DNA from 4 places in the Nonomuraea sp. 3N208 genome. Region 4 is predicted to be linked to each of the others. Evidence: riboswitches for the same ligand, from Rfam matches in the RefSeq annotation. Region 4 holds a riboswitch; each other region holds the start of a gene.
What was found. A riboswitch is a leader RNA that binds a small molecule or an ion and turns the genes downstream of it on or off. The one in region 4 is predicted to bind thiamine pyrophosphate.

Region 1 (3,754 bases), on a different contig from region 4:
CTGGCGTCGCGCAGCAGCTCGTAGAGCCCGCCCGCGGTCACTCTGGTGTCGAACCCCAGCTCCTCCTGGGTGGCCCCGACCACCAGCTCGCCGTCGCCGCGGGGGACCAGGTAGACGTACGAGCCGTGCACGGTGCCGCGTACGCACCGGCTCAGCAGCGGCTGCGGGGAACGCAACCGCATGATCTGCCCCTTGACCGGCCGCACCGGCACCTCGGCCAGCTCGGCGCTCCAGGCCCCGGCCGCCAGGACGACCCGCTCCGCCCGCAGCTCGGACGGTGGCTGAGGCCCTTCTCGTGGCGGCTCGAGGCGTACCCCGACGACCTTGCCGTCCGCGTCCCGCAGGAGGCCCGCGGCGCGCGCCCGCACCAGCGGCACGTGCAGCCGGTCCAGAGCCGCGAGCAGGGCAGTCGTCACCCGCCGCGGGTCCACCCAGGCGTCCTCGGGAGCGAGCAGCCCGCCGCGCACCGACGGGGCCAGCATGGGCTCCAGGCGCCGGCATTCGCGCCCGGTCAACCGCTCGACCGGCAGCCCGAGCTTGTCCATGTACGCCGCCAGCTCGTCCAGCGCCGCCAGATCGTCGGCTCCGAACGCCACGTCGAGCGTCCCGTCCGCCCGCAGGTCCAGCCCGCGCCGCGGCCCGTCGCCGATCTCCAGCCCGCCGAACGGCCCGACCCGGGGCCCGCCCGCGGCGCCTGCGCCGGCATCGGCCGCCACCCAGCCCGCGTCCTCGGCCAGTTCGGTGGCGAAGGCGGGCCAGCGGCGCAGTGACGCCATCCCCAGTCGCAGCAGCGGCGTCTCCGTGTAGGTCACCTCGCTGACCGGGGCCAGCATCCCCGCCGCCGCGTACGAAGCTCCAGAGGCCGGGGCCGGATCCACCACCGTGACCGGCCGCCCGGAGCGGGCCAGCCGCCACGCGATGGACAGCCCGACGATCCCGCCGCCTACGATCACATCCACATGCGCTCCCTTCGCCGGCATGATCCGGATCAGGTGTCTTGCGGTCGAAGGCCCGGTGCAGCCTTCCTCTCAGCCCGGTAACGGCCGGACTCCCGCGCGTCTTACGTCCCCAGCCTACGGCCTCGGTGCGACGCCGAAGCACGCTCCCCGTTAGGGTCTTGAACGTGGACCATGTCGTGGTGGTGGGAGCGGGCCTGGCAGGCGTCCGCACGGTGGAGGCGCTGCGCGGGCGCGGGTTCGGCGGCGGGATCACCCTGATCGGGCAGGAGCGGCATCGCCCCTATGACCGCCCGCCCCTGTCCAAGAGCGTGCTGCTCGGCGACGCCGAGACCAGCTTCTTCGACACCGACCTGGCCGCACTCGACGTCGCCTTCCGCCCGGGCGTGAGCGCCAAGGCGCTGCGCGCGGGCGTCGTGGAGACGACCGAGGGCGAGATCGGCTACGACGGCCTGGTCATCGCGACCGGATCCGAGCCGATCAGGCTGCCCGGCGACGGTCCCCAGCACGTGCTGCGCACGCTCGACGACGCCCACGAGCTCAGGGCCATGCTCGTGCCCGGCGCCCGGGTCGCGATCATCGGCGCCGGCTGGATCGGCGCCGAGGTGGCCACCGCCGCCCGCCGCGCCGGCTGCGCGGTCACGGTGATCGAGGCGGCCGCCACCCCGCTCGCGACCGCCGTCGGCCCGGAGATCGGGGCCCGCACTCAGCGCTGGTATGAGGGCATCGACCTGCGTCTCCGCACCATGGTCCGGTCCGTGGACGAGGGCGGCGTGCGGCTGGTGGACGGCGAGTTCGTCGAGGCCCACGTGGTCGTGACCGGCATCGGCGTGCGACCCGCCGTCGAATGGCTGGCCGACGCCGACATCGACCTGCACAACGGCGTCGTCGTGGACGAGCGCCTGCGGGCCTCCCTGCCCGACACGGTCGCCGTCGGAGACTGCGCCGCGTGGTGGTCGCGCCGCTTCGGTACCAGGCTCAGGATCGAGCACTGGGACACCGCGCTCAACGCCCCCGAGGTCGCCGCGGCGACTCTGCTGGGCGAGGACGCGGTGTACGACCCGGTGCCGTACTTCTGGTCGGAGCAGTTCGGGCACATGGTCCAGTACGCCGGGCACCACCAGGCGGGAGAGCGCCTCATCTACCGCGGCGACCCGGAAGGCAAATGGTCGGCCGTCTGGCTCGACGCCGACGGCGCCCTCGCCGCGGTGCTCGCCGTGGACCGGCCGCGAGACCTCGTACAGGGCCGTAGAATCATCGCCGCGGGACACCGGCTCGATGCGGAACGCCTGGTAGATCCAGAAGTGTCCCTACGAGATTGTGTTGTTTGAGCAAGCACGGCATGTGGTAGTTGTGGTTTCGTGACGCTTTCTGTTGCACAGATCGACCGGGAGACCGACCAACTCGTAGACGAGTGGCTGACGCTCCCCCAAGTGGCCCAGCGCCTTGAGCTTCCCATCGGGCGGGCCAAGCAACTCCTCAAGGACCACAAGCTCCTAGGCGTGCGCCGGGGGAGCGGCGGGCCACAGGTGCCCGCAGTGTTCCTCGACGGAAAAGACGTGATGAAGGGCCTACCCGGCACACTGACCGTGTTGCAGGACGCCGGCTACGACGATGTCGCGGCGCTGCGCTGGCTCTTCACCCCAGACGAGTCGCTGCCGGGGTCGCCCATCGAGGCGATCAAGGCCGGCCGTCACACGGAGGTCAAGCGGCGTGCCCAGGCCCTCGCTTTCTGAGGCCCGCCTCTATCTCTGCACCGACGGCCGCCGCGACCGCGGCGACCTCGCGGAGTTCCTCGATTCGGTGCTGGCCGGGGGCGTGGACATCATCCAACTGCGGGAGAAGGGCCTGGAGGCACGCGAAGAACTCGCCCTCCTGGAAGTCTTCCGCGACGCCTGCGACCGGCACGGCAAGCTGCTGGCCGTCAACGACCGGGCGGACATCGCCTACGCCGCCCGGCCCGACGTGCTCCACCTGGGGCAGGACGATCTTCCTGTGACGGTCGCGCGAGAGATACTCGGCGACGACATCGTCATCGGACGGTCCACCCACTCCGCCGCCGAGGCTTCCGCCGCGGCGGTGGAGGAGGGCGTCGACTACTTCTGCTGCGGGCCCATCTGGCCGACGCCGACCAAGCCCGGACGTCCGGCTCCGGGGCCGGCGCTGCTGCGGCACGCGGCGTCGGTGGGGGCGGCGCGGCCGTGGTTCGGGATCGGCGGCATCGACCTCGCCAACCTGGACGAGGTCATGTCGTATGGGGTTCGCCGGGTTGTGGTGGTACGGGCGATCACCGACGCGTACGACCCGGGCGCGGCGGCGGCGGAGTTCGCCAAGCGCTTGTCAGCGGCCGCCGCAGGTTGACGGCCGTTGTCCGGTTGACGGCCGTTGTCCGATGGGCGGCATTGTCCCGTGGGCAGCTCGCCGTGCGATCGTGTGGCGCAGTGCTCACCAGCCGCGCCGACGGTGGGTCGTTCACGCCCCATGGGTGGGACGGTCAGGTTTTGCGGGAGGTGGCCGCGATGGCGAGCTCGGTCAGCGCCACACGGGCCTCGGCCGCGATCGGCGCCTGGTCGAGCGCGCTCAGAGCCTCGCCCAGGTAGTCGCCGATCAGGTCCTCACACTCCTGTAGCGCCCCGGTGCCCTCGATGATCCCGCGCAGCGTGGCCACTCCGCGCGCATCCAGCCCCGGATCTCCGAGCAGGCGCCGGACCGTCTCCGCCTCGCCGGGGGAGGCGGCCGCCAGCGTGCGGGCCACCAGCATCGTCCGCTTGCCCTCACGCAGGTCGTCCCCCGCCGGC
Region 2 (3,754 bases), on a different contig from region 4:
TGCCCGGCGGAACGGCAGCCCTTGGTCCGTGGAGTCCTTGGTGCACTGGCGCTCGGCCCTGCTGAGCTTCAGCGTGCCGCAGACGGACACGCCGGAGTACGTGCGGCAGTCGAGCGTGGGGTCGGTTTCTCCGACTCGGTACATGGCCTTGACGTCCGCGCGGCACTGCGTCCGCGCCCGCGCCGTATTGGCGTAGCGGCATTGGCCCATCAAGGTGTCGTACTGCTCCTGGCTGACTTCGTGCTGCTCCATGCCGTCCCCAGCGGCGGTGGTCCCTCCCAACGCGGCCACCACCACGAGTCCTGCGACAGCGGCTATCTTCATCATGGTTTCCCCTGATGGGGACGTACCGCCCAGGGCGCTCATCAAACCTCGCGGCGGCGCGCCAGCACGTTGAGCCAGGTGCGGTGGGTGGTGCTCATACCGTGTTCGAAGACCTCGAACCCGGTCGATTCCAGCATCGCGAGCAGCGTGTCGGGGTCGCGGTGCACGAACCACCGGGAGACCGCGGTGTCGTACGGGATCGGCTCCCATTCCTGCCTGTCGCCGGCCGATGTGCTCATACCGAGCACACCGTCCGCCCGCAGCGCCGCCGACCAGGCGCGCAAGGTCGGCTCGGTCTCGTCGGCGGGCACGTGGAGCAGCGCGGCGCAGCACCACAGACCCGCGAGCGAGCCGGGGGCGAGCGGCGGCCTGCGCAGGTCGCCCAGCACGGCGGGCACTCCGCGGGCAGCGGCCAGCCTGGCCATCTCGGTCGAGCGGTCGACCCCGACGACCGGTAGGCCCTGCTCCAGGAACCAGGCCGCGTCATGCCCAGGACCACACCCCAGGTCGGCCACCGGTCCCCGAACCACCTCGGCGAACCGCTGCCGGAAGGCCAGAAAGCCGTCGCTGCGATTGGCGCTGCGCTCGTCGAAAATCCGTGCGATGCGGTTGTAGGTGGCGGTCGTCCGGGAGGTGGGATCGTCCATGTTCCCGATCATGCCAGGTTTGGCGCGGCGCACAGGGTGGGTACGACCATCGCCGACCAACGCGGGAGCCCGGTGCGGACCGGGCTGAGAGGACGGCTGACAGCCGCCGACCGCCAGAACCTGCTCCGGATAATGCCGGCGAAGGGAGTTTGCGCGATGCATGACGCGCGTTTTACCAAGGTTTACACCAGTGACCTCCGTGTGCCGATGCGCCAGGTGCGCCTGTCGAACGGATCGGCGGTGACGTTGTACGACACGTCAGGCCCGTACACCGACCCCGCCGTCGAGACCGACGTCAGGCAGGGGCTGCCGCGCCTGCGCGAGGAGTGGGTACGCGACCGCCGCGCCGCCGGTCAGCCCGTCACCCAGGTCGGCTGCGCCAGGAAGGGGCTGATCACCAGGGAGATGGAGTTCGTGGCCGTCCGCGAGGGTCTCGACGCCGAGTTCGTACGCCAGGAGGTCGCGGCCGGCCGGGCCATCATCCCCGCCAACGTCAACCACCCCGAGTCCGAGCCGATGATCATCGGCCGCAACTTCCTCGTGAAGATCAACGCCAACATCGGCAACTCGGCCGTGACGTCCTCCATTGAGGAGGAGGTCGAGAAGATGACGTGGGCCACGCGGTGGGGCGCGGACACGATCATGGACTTGTCCACCGGCCCGGACATCCACGAGACCCGCGAGTGGATCATCCGCAACTCGCCGGTCCCGGTCGGCACCGTGCCCATCTACCAGGCGTTGGAGAAGGTCAAGGGCCGTCCGGAAGACCTGTCGTGGGAGGTCTACCGCGACACCCTCGTCGAGCAGTGCGAGCAGGGCGTGGACTACGTGACCGTGCATGCGGGGGTGCGGCTGGCGTACGTGCCGCTCACCGCCGGCCGCAAGACCGGCATCGTCTCGCGCGGCGGCTCGATCATGGCCGCCTGGTGCCTGGCGCACCACCGCGAGAGCTTCCTGTACGAGCACTTCGCCGACATGTGCGAGATCCTGGCCCGCTACGACGTGTCGTTCTCGCTGGGCGACGGGTTGCGGCCCGGCTCGATCGCGGACGCCAACGACGAAGCCCAGTTCGCCGAGCTGCGCACGCTCGGCGAGCTGACGCGGATCGCGCGTGAGCACGACGTCCAGGTCATGATCGAGGGCCCGGGACACGTGCCCATGCACAAGATCAAGGAGAACGTCGACCTGCAGCGCGAGCTCTGCGACGACGCCCCCTTCTACACGCTCGGGCCGCTGGTCACCGACATCGCCCCGGGCTACGACCACATCACCTCCGGCATCGGGGCCGCCATGATCGGCTGGTACGGCACCGCCATGCTCTGCTACGTCACCCCCAAGGAACACCTCGGCCTGCCGGACAAGGACGACGTCAAGACCGGCGTGATCACGTACAAGATCGCCGCCCACGCCGCGGACCTGGCAAAGGGACACCCGCGGGCGCAGGAATGGGACGACGCGCTGTCGGACGCGCGGTTCGAGTTCCGCTGGGAGGACCAGTTCGACCTGTCGCTCGACCCCGAGACCGCCCGCGCGTTCCACGACGAGACCCTGCCTGCCGCGCCTGCCAAGACCGCGCACTTCTGCTCGATGTGCGGGCCGAAGTTCTGCTCCATGCGGATCAGCCACGACATTCGCGAGGCGGGCTACGCGGACAAGGCGGCGGAGTTCCGGCAGCGTGGCGGCACCGTCTACGTCGATCAGCCCGGCTCCCCGGCCGACAGGGTCTCGCCGCCGACCGGGGCCAGCACCTCGCCCGTGTAGTACGACGACAGCCGCTCGGCGGCGAAGAACACGTACGACGGGGCGATCTCGTCCGGATCGGCGGGCCGCCCCATCGGCACGTGCTGCCCGAACTTCTCCACCTTCTCCTCCGGCATCGTGGCCGGGATCAGCGGTGTCCACACCGGCCCCGGCGCCACGGCGTTGACCCTGATGCCCCGCTCGACCAGGTTCTGCGCCATGGAGTAGGTGAAGGCGTTGATCGCGCCCTTGGTGGCCGCGTAGTCGATGAGCGACTTGTTGCCGCGCAGGCCGTTGATCGAGGAGGTGTTGATGATCGCGCTCCCCTCCCGCAGGTGGGGAAGCGCGGCCTTCGTCACGCGGTAGTAGCTGTGGATGTTGACCGCGAACGTACGCTCCCACTGCTCGTCGGACAGTTCCTCCAGCGTGTTCACCGGCGCTTGGTAGGCCACGTTGTTGACGAGGACGTCCAGCCCGCCCAGCTCGGACACCGCCTGCTCGACGACCGCGCCGCAGTGGGCGCGGTCGCCCAGGTCGCCGGGCAGCAGCGCGCAGTGCCGCCCTGCCTCCCCGACCAGCTTGCGGGTGTGCGCGGCGTCCTCGTGCTCGGTCAGGTACGCGATCGCGACGTCGGCCCCTTCCTTGGCGAAGGCCACCGCGACCGCCCTGCCGATTCCCGAGTCGCCTCCGGTGATGAGCGCCTTCTTGTCCTTGAGGAGGTTCCTGCCCTCGTAGCCCCGCATCTCGTCACGTGGCTCGGGGACCATCCCGCCCGTGCGCCCTGGGTACGGCTGGCTCTGCGGTGGTGTCGTTTCCGGCATGCCCAGCGGTCTGCCCTGGTCAGGGCATGCATAACGCGCGACCTCCCGCAGCTTGCGGACGCGCAGACCGAGGACGATCAGCCAGAACCGGCGCTGCTGCCGGACGAGCAGGCGGCCGGCGCGTTGTCAGCCGAGGCGGAGCAGGCCCGCTTCGACGACGCGGCGGCCGAAGGGGCGGGCGAGTTCGGCCAAGCGCTCGCAGCCGTCCTCGCCAAGCGCCCC
Region 3 (3,754 bases), on a different contig from region 4:
ACACCCCGAGCCAGAGCAGGAACATGCGGCGGCGGCCCAGCAGGTCGGCCGCTCGGCCGCCCAGCAGCATGAAACCGCCGTAGCCGAGCACGTACGCGCTCACGACCCCGCTCAGCATGCCCGTGGACAACCCCAGGTCGGCCCGGATGGACGGGAGGGCGACGTTCAGCATGGCCACGTCGATGCCCTCGAGGAAGATGGCGCCGCACAAGACGGCGAGGACGCCCCAGGAACGGGCAGGCATGACAAACCCCCGGTTACGTATAGGCAGTCGGTTCTCTCTTGTAACCGTCCACATCTTGGGCCAGCATGGAATGTCATGGAAGACGGCACTTTCAGATCACTCAGTTACTGCGACAGCACCGTGGACGACGACTATGACGTGCGGCAGTGGGACGCGCGGGAGGACTGCGAGGTCCGCCAGATACTGGACCGCATCGCGGACAAGTGGTCGCTGCTGGTCATCGCGTTGCTCGACTGCCAGAGCCTGCGTTTCTCCCAGCTGCGCCGCGAGATCGACGGCGTCAGCCAGCGCATGCTCAGCGTGACCCTGCGTCACCTGGAACGCGACGGGCTGGTGTCCCGTACGGTGTACCCCGTGGTGCCGCCCAGGGTGGACTACGCGTTGACGCCGCTCGGCCGTACCTTGCACCAGACGATCAAGGCCCTGGTCACCTGGACCGAGGAGCACCAGGTGGAGATCGCGACGGCGCGTGCCGAGTATGACGCAAGGCAAGAGATGATGGAGGCATGACCGTTCCTGAGATCGAGGCCAGTGCCCTTCCTGGCGACGCTTACCTGCTCGACGTGCGTGAGCAGGACGAATGGGTGGCCGGCCACGCCCCTGACGCCGTGCACATTCCCATGACCCAGATCCAGCAGCGGGTCGACGAGGTGCCCGGTGACCGCACGGTCTACGTCGTCTGCCGGGTGGGCGGGCGGTCGTTGCAGGTGGCGGCCTGGCTCAACCAGCTCGGGCGGGAGGCGGTCAACGTCGGCGGCGGCATGCAGTCGTGGGAGGCCGCGCGCCGCCCGATGGTCAGCGAGACCGGACAGCAACCTTTCGTGGCCTAACGCGAAATCTCCCTTTATGGCATCATGAGGGCGCTAACTTCAGATTGTCGCGGGAGCTCGGGGTGCCGGGCTGAGAGGGCAGCTATCCATCCGCTGCCGACCGCCTGAACCTGTCCGGGTAATGCCGGCGTAGGGAGTGCGCGATGACACATGTCGCCGACGAAGTTCCGCTGACCCTCGAGGGAACGCCCCCGAAAACGCTCGGCGTGCTCGATCAGGGCGCGCTCTGGGCGAACCTCGGAGTCAGTCTCCTGGGCTTCTCGGGCGCCCTCTACCTGCTCAACCCCCTCGGCAACGCCCCGCTCAGCCTGATCGCCGCACTCACCGCCACCGTGGTCGGCAGCCTGATCGGCACGTCCATGGTGGGCCTTGCCGCCATCCCCGGCACCCAGACGGGGCAGCCCTCGATGGTGCTGCTGCGGGGGCTGTTCGGTGCCAAGGCGTCCTACGTTCCCACGGTGCTGAATATCGTCCAGATGCTCGGCTGGGGCGCGTTCGAGCTCTGGGTGATCGCCAAGGCCGCCACCGCGATCTTCGGCGGCATCCCGTACCAGGTGTGGGTGATCGCGGCCGGGGTGCTGACCACCGCGCTCACGATCTGGCCGCTCGGGGCGGTCCGCCTGATCCGGCGGTACGTCACCATCGGCGTGATCGTGTCCATGATCTGGTTCACCTGGTTCCTCGTGTCCGAGGCGCCCGCGCACACCGGTGGGAACTGGACCGCCTTCCCCGCCGCCGTGGACTACGTGATCGCGCTGTCGGTGTCGTGGGTGCCTATGGCCGCCGACTTCGCCAGGCACTCCAGGTCCAGCAAGGCCGCGTTCACCGGCGTGGTGGGCGGCTACACGCTGGCCCAGGTCGCCTGCCTGGGGCTGGGCGTGTACGCGGTCGCCATCGCCGGGGCGAACGCGGTGCTCGCCGACGGCACGGCGGTGTTCAGCCCGTTCGTGGCGGCGCCGGTGGGCGCGTTGTTCTTCGCGATCCTGGTGCTGCGTGAGACCGACCAGTCGTTCGCCAATGTCTACTCGACCACCGTGTCGCTGCAGAACCTGATGCCGCGCGTGGACCGGAGAGTGTTCTCCACCGGCATCGGCGTGCTCACCGTCGCGATCGCGCTGGTCGTGGACGTCACCTCGTACGGCGCCTTCCTCGGCGTGATCGGCGCGGTGTTCGTGCCGATGTTCGCGGTGCTCGCCGTCGACTACTTCGTGCTGGGGCGCGCGGATCGGTGGAACACCGCCGAGAACGCCCCCTTGCGCTGGACGATGCTGGTGCCGTGGGCGCTCGGCTTCGTCGCCTACTGGCTGACCACCTCGACGCCTACCGTCCCGGCGTGGGACGACTTCTGGACGGGAACTCGCGAGGTGATCGGCTTCACCCGGCAGTCCTGGATGAACGGCGCGCTCGGCGGGGCCTTGGTGGCCGCGCTGGTGACGCTGCTCATCGGTCTGCTGCTGCGGCCGCGCGTTGCTCGACGTTGAGCAGGTGCTGCTTGGCGGCCGGGCCGCCCGCGTAGTCGCCGATCCCGCCGTCCTCGCGCACCACCCGGTGGCACGGCACGACCACGCAGACGGGGTTGGAGGCCAGCGCGTTGCCGATCGCCCGCAACGCGCGCGGCCTGCCGATGCTCGCGCCGATCTCCTCCAGCGTCGTAGTCGTGCCGTACGGCACCGCCATGGTCTTCTGCAGCACCGTACGGGCGAAGGACGTGGCCAGCGTCAGGTCCACTGGCGTGGCGAACGCACGCAGGCGGCCGGAGAAATAGGCGTCCAGCTCCCTGCGCACCGGGTCGAGCCGGCGCGGGTCCGGGCCGATGAACCTGCCCACATGCCTGGTGACCAGCTCGAAGACGGCGTTCTCCGGCTCGAAGGAGCACGCGGCGACGCCTTTGCCGGTAACCGCCAGCACCAACCGGCCCAGCGCGCCGTCGTAGGTGCCGAAGGCGATGTCCGGCGGCGTCTGGCCCCGATAGGTGGTGGAGGTCACGCGTAGCAGGGCATCCAGATCGCCGCTCGTCATGCCTCCACCCCTTCCCCGCGACTGAGAAATCGCCGTGACCGCAGCGTATCGGACGGATCGCCCGACGTACCTACCTCGCCACGGGCACTATGGAGGTGTGGGGGACCAATGGGCCGGTAGTGACGATGAGATCGCCCGAGCGGTGCTCGCCAGCTCACCCAACGCCGTCGTGGCGCTCGACAGGGACCAGAGCGTGCTGGTCTGGAACGAGGCCGCCGAGCGGCTCTTCGGGTGGACGGCGGAGGAGATGCTCGGGCGCAGGGCCCCGATCGTGCCTGCGGAGCTGACCGCCGAGCTCAACGCCGTGCTCGAACGCGTGCGTACCGGGGGCCAGGTGTCGTTGCGCACCAAACGCCTGCACAGCGACGGCAGCGTGCTCGACGTGCGGGTCGACATCAGCGCGTTGCGGCTGGGCAGCGCCGTGGCCGGGTACGTGTGCGTGCACCACCTGGCCAGGACGGACGAGGTCGCCAAGAACCGTATGGCGCGCCGGGCCAGGCTCGTGCGCAAGCTGACGGACGTGGTCGGTGACATCAACTCCGAGCTGGAGCTGTCGGCCGTGCTGGACCGGATCTCGGCCAGCCTCACCGAGCTGACCGGGGCGGACGCGGGCGGGTTCGTGTTGATCGAGGAGGAGCGGTTGCGGCTGGTCAGCACGTAC
Region 4 (3,754 bases):
CGCGATGAACTCCCCGGCCGGAGTCGTCGGGGCGACCGTGCAGACCGCTTCCCAGGCGGTCACGAACATGGGCTTCGTGATCACACCCGAGGAACTGCAGGCTGCGGCGGCGGCCGTACAGGAGGAGACGCTGATCGCCCGGACGGGGGGCGCGCCCACGCTGGCCGTGGGCATCTCGCAGATCTTCTCCGGGTTCCTCGGGGGAGCGGGGCTCCAGGCGTTCTGGTACCACTTCGCGATCATGTTCGAAGCCTTGTTCATCCTCACCACCGTGGACGCGGGCACCCGGGTGGGGCGGTTCATGCTCCAGGACACGATCGGCAACCTGTGGAAGCCGATGGCGCGGGTGAGCTGGTGGCCGGGGCTGGTGGCCTCCAGCGCGGTGGTCGTGGCGGCCTGGGGATACTTCCTCTACCAGGGCGTCAACGACCCACTCGGCGGCATCAACCAGCTGTTCCCGCTCTTCGGCATCGCCAACCAGTTGCTGGCCGCGGTCGCGCTCACCGTGGGCACGACCCTGCTGATCAAGAGTGGGCGGCTGAAATGGGCCTGGGTGACGGCGGTGCCGCTGGCCTGGGACGTGGCCGTGACGCTGACGGCCAGCTACCAGAAGGTGTTCTCGCCCGACCCGGGGCTCGGCTTCTTCGCCCAGCGTGACCGCTACCAGGCGGCGCTCGACCAAGGCCAGCTGCTCGCGCCCGCCAAGTCCATGGACGCGATGCAGCAAATCGTGATCAACTCCACCGTGGACGGCATCTTGGCAGCGTTGTTCGCCATCATGATCATCATCGTCATCCTGGACGCGGCCCGCGTCTGGGTGAAGGCGATCAGGACACGGGAGCCGCTGCCGACGACTGAGGCGCCGTTCGAGGAGTCGACGCTCGTGGCACCGTCCGGGCTCATCCCCACCCGCGAGGAACGCGAGATGATGGCTAAAACTCCTGGATGATGCGGCTCAGCGTGGCGTTCAGCTCGGCGAGACCGTCCTCGCCGAGCAACGCCGCCACCCGGCGCTCCACCTCGTCGATGGCGGCATAGCCGATCTTCAGCGCGTCATCGCCCCGCTCGGTGAAGACGATCAGCTTGGCACGGCGGTCGGCCGGGTCGGGCACCCGGCGCAGGTAGCCCAGCCGCTCCAGGTCGTCCACCAACGCCCCCATGGCCTGGGGGGTCATCTGGGCCTTTTCGGCGAGCCTGCTCAACCGGATGCCTTTGTGCTCCATGTGGAAGAACACCGCCGAGTGCGCGGGCCGGACGTTCGCGTCGTACGCCCTGCCTGCCTCCTGCACGACGTTCTGCAGACGCAGGTACGCCTCGTACAGCAGGGCCACTACGTGCGGCGGATGAGTGGCGGCCACGGGTCTTCTCCCAATTGCTAAGGATGCCTTATATTAAGGCTACCTTAGCAATTGGGAGTGTGCGATGCACCAGGAAGAGATCTGGGCTGCCCTCGAGATCGAGCGGCGCGGCCTGGCCGACCTGCTCGACTCGCTGCCGGAGCAGGACTGGGAGCGGCCGTCGCTGTGTGCCGGGTGGCGGGTCCGCGACGTGGCCGCCCACCTGGCGATCGCCACCCGGGTGAACCTCGCGTGGGGGCTGGTCGAGTTCGTCAAGGCACGCGGCAACTTCAACCGCATGGTCCATGACTCGGCCGTACGGCACGCGAGGCTGCCGATCGGTGAGATCGTCGCGCAGGTGCGCGAGTCGGCCGGCTCACGCCGCCGGGCACCCTCGACCAAGCCGCTCGACCCGCTGTTCGACGCGCTCGTCCACGGCCAGGACATCACGGTGCCGCTCGGCATCGAGCGCGCCATGCCGCACGTTCCGGCCCGCGCCTGCGCCACCCACATCTGGGAGCGCGGCTTCCCCTTCCATCCGCAGCGGCGGCTGCGCGGGCTCCGGCTCGTGGCCACCGACGTGGACTGGACGGTCGGGGCGGGCGAGGTGGTGGAGGGTTCCATCCAGGCGCTGCTCCTGCTGCTGAGCGGGCGCCCGGCCGCGCTGCCGAGCCTCACCGGGGCCGGCACGGCGGCGCTGACCACGCGCCTGCCATAGCGGTCAGGGGGCGAGCCACTCCGCAGTGGGCCAGGTCTCGCGCCGCCAGGCGCTGTCCCAGAACATCCACTCGTACGCCGCCGCCGTGCAGTACGCCTCGGTCATGGCCTGTCTGGTCGCCGGATCCGTGGTGGCGGCCAGCCGGTCGGCGATGGTCTTTGCCTGCTGGACGGACGCCGCGAACCCTGGGTCCGAATAGGTATCGATCCACTTCCGGTACGGGTGGTCCGGCACGTCACCAGTGCGCCCCAGCAGCGCCGTGCCGACGTCCTGGTAGATCCAGAAGCACGGCAGCACCGCCGCGGCCAGCACGGGATACGGCGCGGCGAGTGCCGTGGCCTGCAGGAACGACGCGTACGCCAGGCAGGTCGGCGACGTGGCGATGGCGGCCACTTCGGCGTCGAGCATTAGTTCCTTGACGTAGCCGGCGTGCAGCAGGCGCTCGGCCGCCAGCGCGGTGTGCGCGCTCTGGGCGAAGAACGCCGCGTCCGCCGGGTCGGTGGCCCGCGCCGACGCCGTGGCCAGCGCCTTGGAGAACGCCTCCAGGTAGCGGCCGTCCTGCACGATGTAGAACGCGAACCGGTCGCGCTCGAGCGTGCCGTCGCCGAGCGCGACGTTGAAGGGGTGGTCGTGGATGGCTTTCATCAGCTCGGCCGTGCGCAGCCACATGTCATCGCAGAACATGACGTCCCTTCGCTAGTGCGAGCTAGAGCAGGTTCGACGGGTGTGATCTCAGCCCGGACGTCCGGGCACCCCGCGTCAACGCGGCCCACTGTAACAAAGGGCTCACTCGCGCAGCTCGGGCGGGAAGCCGGTCCAGCGGAGCTCGGCGGGCAGGTGCCCCATGTCGTTGAAGAAGAGCACGGAGGACGGGCGGTCGGGTGCGTACCGGATGACGGTCAGGGCGGCGTTGCAGTGGTTGAGGCCGAGCCAGCGCCATTCCGGGGCGTCCAGCGCGGCGCGGACGAGCCAGCCGATGAGGAAGTTGTGCGTGACCACCAGCTCGTGCCGGGTTCCGTCCGCCACGGGACCCGTGAACGCACGCTCGGCCTCGGCGGCGAGGGCCGGGCCGCGGTCGCGTTCGTCCGCGGGGAACTGGGCGACGAACCCGAGGAGACGGTCGGCGTACTCGGGGGCGAGTTCCTCCTTGCGCGGCAGGTACGGGATGTAGTCGCCGGCGGCCTCGGAGGCGTGCACGGGGACGCCGGGAAGGTGCTCGCCGATCAGCCGGGCGGTCTGTGTCGTCCGGGGGAGCGGGCCGTGGTGGATGGCGGCGAAGGGCACTTCCCGCAGGCGTGCGCCTAGCAGCGCGGCCTGGCGGCGGCCATCGCCGGTCAGGGCGTGGCCGTCCGGCGTGGCTTCGCCGTGGCGGGCGAGATACAGGTAACGGGTCATGGTCTCGCCCATTCTTCCCCTATATGGTGAGGCGGGTGAGCAGCGATGAGACGCGCGACGGGGTGGCCCTGAGCAACCTCGACCAACCGCTGTTCGACGGGGCGGACGCCACCAAGCGCGACCTGGTCGACTACCTCGACGCGGTCGCCGACCGGATCATCCCGGTCCTGCGTGACCGCGCGCTCTCGGTCATCCGGGTACGCCCGGGGCAGGATCCCTTCATGCAGAAGAACCTGCCGAAATACGCCCCCGAATGGGTGAAGCGGTTCTCCGTTTGGGCCGAGGCGTCCCGCCGGCAGGTGAC

Region 1: another riboswitch for thiamine pyrophosphate. It lies ahead of ACTWPT_RS03065 (FAD-dependent oxidoreductase); the one in region 4 lies ahead of ACTWPT_RS51090 (TenA family protein).
Region 2: another riboswitch for thiamine pyrophosphate. It lies ahead of thiC (phosphomethylpyrimidine synthase ThiC); the one in region 4 lies ahead of ACTWPT_RS51090 (TenA family protein).
Region 3: another riboswitch for thiamine pyrophosphate. It lies ahead of ACTWPT_RS33090 (purine-cytosine permease family protein); the one in region 4 lies ahead of ACTWPT_RS51090 (TenA family protein).

Annotation. Positions count from the first base shown of each region.
Region 1 covers NZ_JBQQBR010000002.1:145,262-149,015, forward strand. The annotation lists gene ACTWPT_RS03065 (FAD-dependent oxidoreductase) at 1-980, opposite strand, end outside; TPP riboswitch at 949-1,065, opposite strand; gene ACTWPT_RS03070 (NAD(P)/FAD-dependent oxidoreductase) at 1,124-2,287, shown strand; gene ACTWPT_RS03075 (Rv2175c family DNA-binding protein) at 2,318-2,692, shown strand; gene thiE (thiamine phosphate synthase) at 2,670-3,317, shown strand; gene ACTWPT_RS03085 (polyprenyl synthetase family protein) at 3,451-3,754, opposite strand, start outside.
Region 2 covers NZ_JBQQBR010000001.1:14,322-18,075, forward strand. The annotation lists gene ACTWPT_RS00100 (hypothetical protein) at 1-327, opposite strand, end outside; gene ACTWPT_RS00105 (class I SAM-dependent DNA methyltransferase) at 366-971, opposite strand; TPP riboswitch at 1,023-1,135, shown strand; gene thiC (phosphomethylpyrimidine synthase ThiC) at 1,128-2,732, shown strand; gene ACTWPT_RS00115 (SDR family oxidoreductase) at 2,669-3,532, opposite strand; gene ACTWPT_RS00120 (SCO6745 family protein) at 3,659-3,754, opposite strand, start outside.
Region 3 covers NZ_JBQQBR010000024.1:133,699-137,452, forward strand. The annotation lists gene ACTWPT_RS33075 (MFS transporter) at 1-244, opposite strand, end outside; gene ACTWPT_RS33080 (winged helix-turn-helix transcriptional regulator) at 320-754, shown strand; gene ACTWPT_RS33085 (rhodanese-like domain-containing protein) at 751-1,074, shown strand; TPP riboswitch at 1,114-1,227, shown strand; gene ACTWPT_RS33090 (purine-cytosine permease family protein) at 1,218-2,555, shown strand; gene ACTWPT_RS33095 (methylated-DNA--[protein]-cysteine S-methyltransferase) at 2,515-3,093, opposite strand; gene ACTWPT_RS33100 (ATP-binding protein) at 3,191-3,754, shown strand, end outside.
Region 4 covers NZ_JBQQBR010000055.1:29,448-33,201, forward strand. The annotation lists gene ACTWPT_RS51075 (carbon starvation CstA family protein) at 1-949, shown strand, start outside; gene ACTWPT_RS51080 (MarR family winged helix-turn-helix transcriptional regulator) at 933-1,358, opposite strand; gene ACTWPT_RS51085 (maleylpyruvate isomerase family mycothiol-dependent enzyme) at 1,423-2,055, shown strand; gene ACTWPT_RS51090 (TenA family protein) at 2,059-2,739, opposite strand; TPP riboswitch at 2,727-2,822, opposite strand; gene ACTWPT_RS51095 (histidine phosphatase family protein) at 2,842-3,462, opposite strand; gene ACTWPT_RS51100 (DNA polymerase domain-containing protein) at 3,486-3,754, shown strand, end outside.